2 regions of the Limosilactobacillus allomucosae genome follow, and region 2 is predicted to be linked to the other one. Evidence: riboswitches for the same ligand, from Rfam matches in the RefSeq annotation. Region 2 holds a riboswitch; the other holds the start of a gene.
The links. A riboswitch is a leader RNA that binds a small molecule or an ion and turns the genes downstream of it on or off. The one in region 2 is predicted to bind lysine.
Positions count from the first base shown of each region.

Region 1: another riboswitch for lysine. It lies ahead of lysA (diaminopimelate decarboxylase); the one in region 2 lies ahead of ABC765_RS09770 (amino acid permease).

Region 1 covers NZ_CP154878.1:889,397-895,052, forward strand. Annotated here, with positions in the region: gene dapF (diaminopimelate epimerase) at 1-592, opposite strand, end outside; gene ABC765_RS04285 (aspartate kinase) at 613-1,971, opposite strand; lysine riboswitch at 2,174-2,355, shown strand; gene lysA (diaminopimelate decarboxylase) at 2,481-3,794, shown strand; gene dapD (2,3,4,5-tetrahydropyridine-2,6-dicarboxylate N-acetyltransferase) at 3,850-4,560, shown strand; gene ABC765_RS04300 (N-acetyldiaminopimelate deacetylase) at 4,567-5,656, shown strand, end outside.
Region 2 covers NZ_CP154878.1:2,081,535-2,087,190, reverse strand. Annotated here, with positions in the region: gene ABC765_RS09795 (threonine/serine exporter family protein) at 1-167, shown strand, start outside; gene ABC765_RS09790 (phosphatase PAP2 family protein) at 235-912, shown strand; gene ABC765_RS09785 (alpha/beta hydrolase) at 975-1,787, opposite strand; gene ABC765_RS09780 (GNAT family N-acetyltransferase) at 1,831-2,334, shown strand; gene ABC765_RS09775 (amino acid permease) at 2,551-4,074, shown strand; lysine riboswitch at 4,125-4,299, shown strand; gene ABC765_RS09770 (amino acid permease) at 4,406-5,656, shown strand, end outside.

The DNA.
Region 1 (5,656 bases), 1.2 Mb from region 2:
GGTTTTGACCATTCAGTCGTTCACCCAAGACGCCCAAGACGTTATCCGCCAATTCAGCCGCTGAGACAAAACTGATCAGATGCGGATTGGGAACCGCAATGCTGGTAAAACGCAGGCCAGGAATAAACTCAGGAACCAGCGTGTCAAGCAGCCGTTCATGACCAAGATTGTCAAACGGCAAGGCTTCTTTGTTAAAGCGGACGGGTGAGATCTCAACGGCAAAGGCAGGGACGCCAGGGGCAAAATCTGGCTGGCGCCGAACAAGCAGGTTGGCATCGCGCGTATCCACCTGGAACTCGTCTTGATCAAATTTTTCAGCCAGATAGCGGGCCACGGTACGCAGCCCATTGCCGCACATGGATGCCTCGCTGCCATCGGCGTTGATTACGCGCATTTGAGCCAGGGCCCCAGCTTTGGTTGGCTGGTTGACGACTAAAATGCCATCCGCGCCGCCTAAAAGCCCAGTCTGTGGATTGGTGATTTTAGGAGCAAGCGCCTGCAGCTCAGCGTCGGTAAGCGGCTTATCCAGGGTTGTCTGATCCAGGATAAAGAATTGGTTTTGCGATCCATGAACCTTTAGTAGTTCCGTCATAAAATTACCTCTTTGTCTGATTAGTTTGCGAAGAATTGATGATAGATGACCTGTACGGCTTTATCGGCATCTGCCCGCTTGGTACCCAGCATGATTGAGATCTGTGAGGCCCCTTGGTTGATCATCTGCAGCGAGATGTGAGCATCGGCTAATGGCTGCAGAATGCCGGCAGCAGCACCAACGCGATCACGCATTCCTTCACCGACGATCATGGTAATGGAGTAGTCGTCAATCCATTCCAGGCGATCGGGATTGATCTTATTTTGAATCTCATCGCACAAAACGTCAATCAATTGATCATTCAAAAACTTTTTGTCAAAGATAATCGAAATGTCATCGATCCCAGATGGCATATGCTCATAAGGAACGTTGTGCTTTTCCAGAATATCCAGAATGCGCAGGGTGAAGCCGGCTTCTTTATTTAAGAGATACTTGTGCAGATAGAGTGCCGAAAAATGCTTGCCTGAAGCGACACCAGTGATGATGTTTTCCGGCTTGAAGCCTTTTTCGGGAACGATCATGGTACCAGGCTTTTCTGGAGCATGCGTGTTTTTGACGTTGATGGGAATCTGCCCTTGAATAGCAGGAATCAATGCCTCATCGTGGAAAACCGAAAAGCCGGCGTAGGAAAGCTCGCGCATCTCACGGTAGGTCATCGTGCGGATTGGCTCAGGATCGTCGACTACGTTTGGATTGGCCGAGAAGATCGCATCCACATCGGTAAAGTTTTCGTACAGCCGTGCGTGAAAGCCTCGGGCCAGGATCGCGCCGGTAATGTCAGAGCCGCCCCGTGAGAACGTCGCGATATGACCAGAAGGCGTGATGCCAAAAAATCCTGGAAAGACCAGCCGATCATAGACCTCATACTTGAAGCCGGCCAGATTGCGGTAGGTTTCTGGATTGACGATTGCGTCGTTGGGTGCCCCTGTAACCATGATGCCGGCTTCAGTTGGATCAACGAACCGTGCCTTGATGCCCAGATGGTTCATAATCATTGCGATCAGCCGAGCATTAAGCCGCTCACCGTGGGCCTTGAAAGCGGCCAGCAGATATTCATCGTTGGGGTAGTCTTTTTTAGGCAGGTCAACCAGCAGTTCCTTGATGATCTTGATTTTTTCATCCGGCAGATCAAAAAAGTGACCGATCGTTTCGTAGCGTTCAAAGATTTCTTGAACCGTCTTGGCGGTATCTTCGCCGTTGATCGTTTCATTGGCATAGCGGATCAAAAGGTCGGTTACCTTGATATCGCCGTCGTGTCGTTTACCAGGAGCCGAAACCACAACGATTTGACGAGCTGGGTCAGCCGTGATGATGTTCAATGCCTGTTTAACGGCAGCCCCCGTAGCTAATGAGGTACCACCGAACTTTACAACTTTCATAATTACAGACTCCTTTGTGCGTTGAAAATAATAAAGAACGCAAATTAATTTAATAGGATTCTAACATTTATTGGCATCCTTGCAAGTCTGCTTTTTTGAAATTCAATAGCATAAACGTTTTACAAATCATAGTAGAAAAAATAAATGAGAAAAATTATCAGAATTGACTTGACGATTATTAAACTTAATTATAGACTAACTATTAAATCGAAGAGGCGCAGTCAACATTAGTACCGTATGTTAGTCGCAGACCAGACAATGATCATACGGGAAAGGGGCGATTGCCGAAGCTTTCAGACCGGGTCGCGGCTTGATTGCTGGGGCGTGGCTGAACAAGTCACGGACTGTCGCGGAGAAAAACTTCGCGGAGCGCTATCGACCAATCAGATTAAATTTGACAACAGCCGCAGTGGGTGGCTTTTTGAAAATGGGATCCGTTGTTTGTGCGCGCACGAACAATGGATTTTTTCTTAGCGTTTTCCCCGTCAGAACAACGGAGGTTTTGGATTATGAATTCTCAGATTGCACCGGATCAGATCAACGCAGCGGGTCATTTGACCATTGGCGGCGTTGACTCGCTCGAACTTGCCAAGGAATACGGCACGCCGCTGGTAGTCTACGATGTGGCCCAGATTCGCCGCCAGATTCGGGCTTTTAAAAAGGTGTTTGAGCAGCGCCAGGTTGACTACGCGGTCAGCTATGCCAGCAAGGCGTTTGCCGCGATTGCCATGTATCAGGTCGTAGCTCATGAAGGCGGTCATGTCGATGTGGTTTCGGCCGGTGAGCTCTACACGGCAATTAAAGCCGACTTCCCAATGGAAAACGTATCTTTTCACGGCAACAACAAATCACGGGCTGAACTAGAGATGGCCGTTGATCATCACGTGGGCATGATCGTAGTCGACAACTTCCATGAAATTGAACTGCTTAATGATGTCTTGGCCAGCCGTGATCAGTCAATCGACGTGATGATGCGGATCACACCAGGGATTTCCGCACATACCAACAAGTACATTCAAACTGGTCAGGTTGACAGCAAGTTCGGCTTTGATCTGCAGTCCGGCCAGGCTGACTTGGCACTGCAAAAGATTCTGGCCAGTCCACGAATGCACATGAAAGGACTGCATGCTCATATCGGCTCGCAGATCTTTGAATTGAATGGCTTTCAGATGGCGGCTGCTAAATTGGTTGAGATTGCCGCACACTGGCGCGACGAGTTTGACTATGAGCCAGAAATCGTCAATGTCGGTGGCGGCTTCGGGATTCGCTACGTCAGCGCTGATCATCCATTGAAGCCAGAAGATTTTGTGGCAGCGATCATCGAAACTATTAAGGAAGAAACGCAAAAGCTGAACCTGAAGATGCCGGCTGTCTGGATCGAACCAGGTCGCTCAATCGCTGGTCCCGCCGGCTATAACCTTTATACGGTGGGCTCGCGTAAAGACGTTCCCGGCTTGATGCCATATGTCATGATCGATGGCGGGATGGGCGACAACATTCGGCCAGCGCTTTATGAAGCGGAATACGAAACGGTGCTGGCTGCCGATCCGCAGGCAGAAAACGTGGAAACGGTGCGGCTGGCCGGTAAGTACTGTGAATCAGGCGATATTCTCAGTCAGCATCAGCCACTGCCAAAAACCAAGCCGGGCGACGTTTTGGCAATGCTGGACACTGGAGCCTATGGATATGCAATGGCCTCCAACTATAACCGCAACCCGCGGCCAGCGGTAGTCTTTGCCGAAAATGGTCAGGCTCAGCTGGTAATTGAACGCGAATCGCTTGATGATCTGGTTCATCTTGATCGTTCCTACTCTCAAGCCTAAGACGTTTTAAAATTTGGATATTAATAATAGTAGAAAAAGATTGGAGTTAATCAAAATGGCACAATTAGACGCACAAAGCATTATCAACTACATCGGCAATGCACCTAAGAAGACGCCCGTAAAGGTATTTGTCAAGGGTGATCTGGCTGCCGTAGACGTTCCGGAATCAATTCAAAGCTTTTTAGAAGCACGTACCGGCGTTTTGTTTGGCGACTGGGCCGACGTTAAGCCATTCTTGACTGCCAATGCTGCGCAGATTGAAGACTATCGCGTGGAAAACGATGCCCGCAACTCAGCTGTGCCGCTGCTGGATCTGAAGGGAATCAACGCGCGGATCGAACCTGGCGCCTTGATCCGGGATCAGGTTTTGATTGGCGACAATGCCGTTATCATGATGGGGGCAATCATCAACATTGGTGCAGAAATCGGTGCCGACTCCATGATTGACATGGGCGCGGTGCTGGGCGGCCGGGCAATCGTCGGCAAGCACTGCCACGTCGGCGCGGGCGCGGTCTTGGCCGGCGTAATTGAACCAGCATCGGCTGAACCAGTTCGGATCGATGACAACGTTTTGATTGGTGCCAATGCCGTAGTAATTGAAGGCGTGCATGTTGGCGAAGGCGCCGTGATTGCTGCTGGTGCCGTCGTAACCCAAGACGTCGCTCCGCACACGGTCGTAGCCGGCGTGCCAGCCAAGTTTATCAAGAACGTTGATGATAAGACCGAATCAAAGACGGGCCTGGAAGAAGACTTGCGGAAGCTGTGATGATCGATGACAGAATTAAATGAAGCACAATTAATCAAGATTCGCCGCGATCTGCATCAGATTCCAGAACTGGCGCTGCAGGAAAGACAGACGCATGACTACCTGTTGAATACAATCAGCGGGTTTAACCAGGCTCATCTGGAAATTCGCCAACCGGAAAAACTGCCGACTGCCTTGATGGTTTTGGTACACGGCAGCCAGCCGGCCAGAACGATTGGCTATCGAACCGATATCGATGCGCTGCCAGTAACAGAACAGACCGGACTGCCGTTTGCATCCAAGCATCCCGGCGTCATGCATGCCTGTGGCCACGACATCCACATGACGGTTGCTTTGGGCGTCTTGAGCTGGTTCAGTGAGCATCAGCCAAAAGACAATCTGCTGTTCTTCTTCCAGCCGGCTGAGGAAAGCGAAAACGGCGGCAAGCTGGCCTATGAGCAGGGACTGTTTGCTGGCAAGTGGCGACCAGACGAGTTCTACGGCCTGCACGATAATCCGGATCTGCCCGCTGGCGCGATTGGCTGTCGCATGGGGACGCTGTTTGCCGGCACCACTGAGGTCAACATTGATATTACCGGTAAGGGCGGTCACGCGGCCTTCCCGCAGGATGCCAATGATACGGTCGTGGCGATGGCGTCTTTGATCATGCAGGTGCAGACGATCATCTCACGCAGCATTGATCCGATTCAAAGCGGCGTGATCACGCTGGGCAAGGTTGAGGCCGGCACGATCCGCAACGTGATTGCCGGTCATGCTCACCTGGAAGGCACGATTCGCGGTCTGACGCAGGAAATGATTTTGAAGATCGATCAGCGCTTAAAAGACGTCTGTGAAGGAATTGCCAAAAGCTTTAACGTTAAGGTTGACCTCCAGCTGAATCAAGGCGGGTACTGGCCCGTTGAGAATAATCCGGAGCTGACCAAGCGCTTTATCGACTACATGAAACAGACACGGGACGTTGAATTTATCGAAACCGCACCGGCAATGACGGGTGAAGATTTTGGCTATCTATTGGCCAAGTTCCCTGGCACCATGTTTTGGCTGGGCGTGGAAGATGACTCGCAGCTGCATTCGGCGACTTTAAAACCGGATGAGC
Region 2 (5,656 bases):
GACAAGCCTATAAAATGGTGCGCAGCTTTGTCTTGGGAAGCAATGGTGCGGCATTGGTATATCTTTATCAGGTTTTGGTAATTGCTGGTGCGATTACGCTGGGCTTTGGCCTGGGTGATCTGATTAATCGACTGTTATTCTCTGAACACCACTTAAGAAATCGGTAGGGTGTGCTATAATTAAATTTATTGTGGCTGATGCCATGACAAGATCCAACAAAGGAGCAATTTTAACATGCTGATAGGACAAGATCCGAATCGTTGGAAGCGATTCATGGTAAGCTTTGTATTGTTTTTAATCGTCGCTGGTATGGTGATGAGCAACTCAATGATCCTGCAGGTGTTGGATTCGGTTTTCCAGGCGCTGCTGGCACCAAATCCTAATCATACGCCTAACGCAACCTATCATATAATGGTAGTCGTTTCGTTTTTGGGCAGTCCTAGGATGGCCCTTGTCTGGATGCTGATCATTACCTTCTTTCTCTGGGGCTTCAAATATAAGGTGCCGGCACTCTGGGCTTGGCTAACGCTGATTATCGGTGGCCTTTTAGATGAGATCGTCAAGTACCTGGTTAAACGGGATCGGCCTCTGCAGCACCCGACTGGCGACCATGGCTACAGTTTTCCCAGTGGACATGTGATGGGGACGTTTCTAGTGGCCGCAGTGCTGTTTTTGATCGTGGTGCCATTGATTAAAAATGCGGCAGTGCGGGTGGTCTGCCAGCTGCTGCTGATCATGGCCGTTTTCTTGGTAGCTGTTTCGCGCATCTATCTTTATGCTCACTATCCGTTTGATACGGTAGGAGCAATGCTGTTGGCTTATGCCTGGCTGCAGATTTCCGAGACGCTTTACCTGACGTTTGCCAACGATATAAAAAAACGTTGGCGCAAGACTGCTAATTCGAAACTTTGAATCAAAATACCCAGTGTCTCTTTTGAATTTGACACTGGGTATTTTATATTTCCTGGGTAATTTTATTTAAACAGATCATCAACCCACTCACATGCCAGTTCAACCCAGTGGGCGACGTGGGGCTGATCAACGTCATCATGGTGGGCAACCAAGGCATTGGCAATGTCCATTCCATGCGGGCCATGCGCAAAAATATGTAATTCTTGGGGAATCTGATGGGCCAGCAAGGCTTGGCTGTAGCTAAGCGTATTTTGTACCGATACGACCTGATCGGTAAAAGTCGTCCACATAAAGATCGGCGCGTTTAAGTCGTTGACATGTGCCGCGGCATTATAACGAACTGGATCATCGGCCCACTTGGCACGCGTTGTGGCGTCTTTAGGAAAGCCAAGGTTGAGATCGATGACGGGATAGCCTAAGATGACAGCATTGGGGCGGAGCTGATCGCTGGCAATACCGCTGAGCCTGCTGAGCCATTCTTCATGCCAGTAGTCATTGTACAGTGCGGTAACCTGACCGCCAGCTGAAAAGCCCATGATCGTCAGCTGATCGGCTTTTAAATGCCAGACTGCGGCTTGTTTTCTAAGCAGCGCGACGGCTAATGCCAAGTCGATCAGTGGATTGGGATAGACCGGCTGACGTTCGCTGGTGAAGGTATAGCGCAGCACGAAAACTTGAAAGCCGCGAGCTGAAAAGCTGAGCGCGGTCTTTTCAGTTTGTTCGACTGGAATATGCGTCATTGAGCCGCCAGGGACAAAAATCAGCGGACGGAACTGCTGCACCGGCGACTTGGGAACGGGCGTCTGCAGATAGCCAGTCAGCACAGCTTTGGTTTGATAATTGGCGGTACTTAAATTTTTTTGAATGATTTCCATTAAAAAACACTCCTGATAAAAGATCCTGGTAGGTGAAATTATAATGCACAAACAATTGTTTTGGCCAATCAAGACTGCCCATCTCGTAATTAAAATGGGCAGCCAAGACGATCTTCAGGCTGTCTTGAATCTATTAAGCGATGGTGAACTGGTTAGATTAAGCGGACTGCAGCTGCCAGATGATCAAATGATGCGTGGCTGGGCGGTCAATAACTGGCTTAGCCAGCAGCAGATTTTGTTAATCACTGATCCAGCTGGGCAGCTGCTCGGTTTGATCAGCTTATTCCCGATATATGCAAACGATGGAAACTATCAGGCTCACATCATGGAGCTGGGATATTTACTGAGACGCGATCGTTGGGGAAGAGGAATTATGAGTGAGGCGCTCGCCGTTTTTTTGCAAGCGCTGGCAAAAAATAGCGATGTTAAGCGGCTGCAGGCGTATGTGGCCATCGGTAATCTGCGTTCCAGATCTTTATTGAAAAAGTTTAAATTTGATCAGATCGGTAATGAAAACGGTTATTTGAAAATGGTTAAAGCTTTATAATTACATGCATAAACTTGTTTAAATATTTATTTTATTGTATAATCTTTTTCGTTGTCGCAGATAAGCCAATTTGGGCAGATAGTCCAATTGATATGGCTTTTTTGCTGAAATTGCGCTAAAATGTTTAATCATATTAAGTATGCACACCTTATACTTTATCCATGAGAAATGTATAACTGGCGCTCGAAATTGTCATAGAGGAGGAATCCATTTACGATGAGTGGAGAGGCAAAGAATGGTGGTACGGAAGGTCAGACGATAACTGGTAATTCCGGCCATATGAAACGGACGCTGCAGACGCGGCACCTGTCGATGATTGCTTTGGGCGGATCGATCGGTACCGGGATGATGATTGCCAGTGGTTCGGCAATCTCAACGGCTGGGCCTGGTGGGGCTTTGGTCGCCTACAGCATGATGGGAATCATGGTTTACTTTTTGATGACTAGTCTGGGTGAGATGGCAACCTATATTCCATTGACGGGATCGTTTGCTACCTACTGTACTAAGTTTGTTGACCCGGCATTAGGTTTTGCCATGGGCTGGAACTACTGGCTGAACTGGGTGATTACGATTGCCGTTGACGCGGTTACCTCTGGAGTTATCATTCAATTCTGGTGGCCCCAGTTTCCTGAATGGATTTTTAGCGGCTTTGTTTTGCTGGTGATCTTTTTGATCAATTATCTGTCAGTGCGCTCATATGGTGAGACTGAATACTGGCTGTCAATCATTAAAGTCGTAACGATCATTGTCTTCTTGATCGTTGGTTTTATGATCATTTTTGGAATTATGGGTGGTCAAGGACCGATCGGCTTAAAAAACTTCCATTACAAAAAAGCGCCGTTCGTTGGCGGCTTTCCCAGCATTCTGACCGTGTTCTTGGTAGCAGGGATGTCATTTCAGGGTACTGAGCTGGTCGGTATTACGGCTGGTGAATCCGCCACGCCGGAAAAATCCGTTCCGAAGGCCATTCACTCAACCTTCTGGCGGATCTTGCTGTTCTACATTCTTTCAATTTTTGTCATGGCCTGCATTTTGCCATATACCGACAAAAACCTTTTGAGCAGCAACGTTCAAGACGTGGCGATGTCGCCATTTACGATTGTCTTTAAGCGGGCCGGCCTGGCAGCGGCAGCCAGCGTGATGAATGCGGTTATCTTGACGGCCGTGATCTCTTCAGCCAACTCAGGACTTTATGCCTCAACGCGGATGTTGTTCTCGCAAGCACGGGAAGGTTATGCCTGGCGGGGCTTTGGCTATGTTAATAAGCGGGGGATTCCAATCTATGCGCTGCTGGGGACGATGGCCGTCTCGCTGGCGATCTACCTGCTGCATTTTGTCAGTGCCAACGCCTATAACTACCTGATTGATGCATCCGGGCTGTCTGGCTTTATTGCCTGGCTGGGGATTGCAATGGCTCACTACCGGTTCCGGCGGGCCTTTGTTGCACAGGGACATCAGCTGAGCGAGCTGAAGTATCATGCGACCATGTTCCCATTTGGCCCGATTTTTGCTTTTATCTTCTGTATGATTGTGATTGTTGGTCAAAATATTCCAGCATTCATTCACTTAGATTGGGACAACATCTTGATTACCTACATGGCAGTGCCGATCTTCTTGATCCTGTTCTGCTACTACAAGTTCCGCTATAAGACGCACCTGCTTTCGCTGCAGGAAGCCGATTTATCGCGCAGCTCGCGTGGTGAGAAGTATATTACTGCTGATGGCAAGGAAATCAAGTAGAAAATTAAAACTTGCTTAAAATCAAAAGTGAGTTATAATCAAATAATGTGTAAAAGAGAAGAGGTGCGAGTCTCATCAGTAGACCAGGCTGGATGCTTCAGAATCAATGCCTGGCTGAAAGGGATGCTCGCCGAAACGCGTATCGACTGAAGACCTTGCGCGTTGGGCCGTAGTTAAATAAATTACGGACTGTCGCAGAAGTTTCTGCGGGGCGCTTCCATGATTGATTCAACAATTACGAAGTTAAGTTGAGTCGACGAGCAGGGAAGTCCTGGCTTGCCGGCTCTTTTTGTTTGCCTTTCTCGCCAATAAATTTGAGGAGGATTTTTTCATGAGCGAACACAGTCATGAAGGCAGTGAAGGTCATATTCAACGGACATTGAAAACGCGCCACCTGTCAATGATAGCTCTTGGCGGTACGATTGGGACGGGGCTGTTTATTGCCAGTGGTTCGGCAATCTCAACGGCCGGGCCAGGTGGTGCTTTGGCAGCTTATGCTATTATGGGGATCATGGTCTATTTCTTGATGACCAGTCTGGGTGAAATGGCCACCTATATTCCAGTTTCGGGTTCTTTTGCCACCTATTCGACAAAGTTTGTTGATCCGGCACTGGGCTTTGCGATGGGCTGGAATTATTGGTTTAACTGGGCCATTACGATTCCGGTTGACGTAACGACAGCGGGGCTGGTATTCCAATATTGGCTGCCGCATTTTCCAAGTTGGCTGTTCAGTACGTTTGTTTTGCTTGCGATTTTTCTGATCAATTATCTTTCAGTTCGTTCATATGGTGAAACGGAATACTGGCTGTCTTTGATCAAGGTCGTAACGGTTATTATCTTTTTGGTCGTTGGGGTCTGCATCATCTTTGGAATCATGGGTGGTCAAGGACCAGTTGGCTTGAAGAACTTCCATTATAAGGACGCGCCATTCGTTCACGGCTGGTCTGGGATCTTAAGCGTATTCTTAGTTGCTGGATTCTCATTCCAGGGAACTGAGTTGATTGGGATTACGGCTGGTGAGGCAGCAACGCCCGAAAAATCAGTTTCCAAAGCTATTCACTCAACTTTTTGGCGCATCCTGCTGTTCTATATTTTTGCAATCTTTGTCATTGCCTGTATCCTGCCGTACACTAACAAGAATCTGCTGAACTCAGACGTACAGAATATTACGATGAGTCCATTTACGATCGTCTTTAAGCGGGCTGGGATGGCGGCTGCAGCCAGTGTTATGAATGCGGTTATCTTAACGGCCGTGATCTCAGCAGCCAACTCTGGCCTGTATGCCTCGACGCGAATGCTGTTCTCACAAGCGCGGGAAGGCTATGCCTGGAAGATCTTTGGCTATGTCAACAAGCGCGGGATTCCGATCTATGCACTGCTGGGCACTATGGTTGTCTCATGTTTGGCCTACCTGACACAGTTTATTGGTCCTGAAGCATATAATTACCTGATTGGGGCTTCTGGTCTGTGCGGCTTTATTGCCTGGCTAGGAATTGCCGTTTCGCATCTGCGCTTCCGGCGGGCCTTTATTGCGCAAGGACATCAGATCAGCGAATTGAAGTATCATGCCACGCTGTTTCCG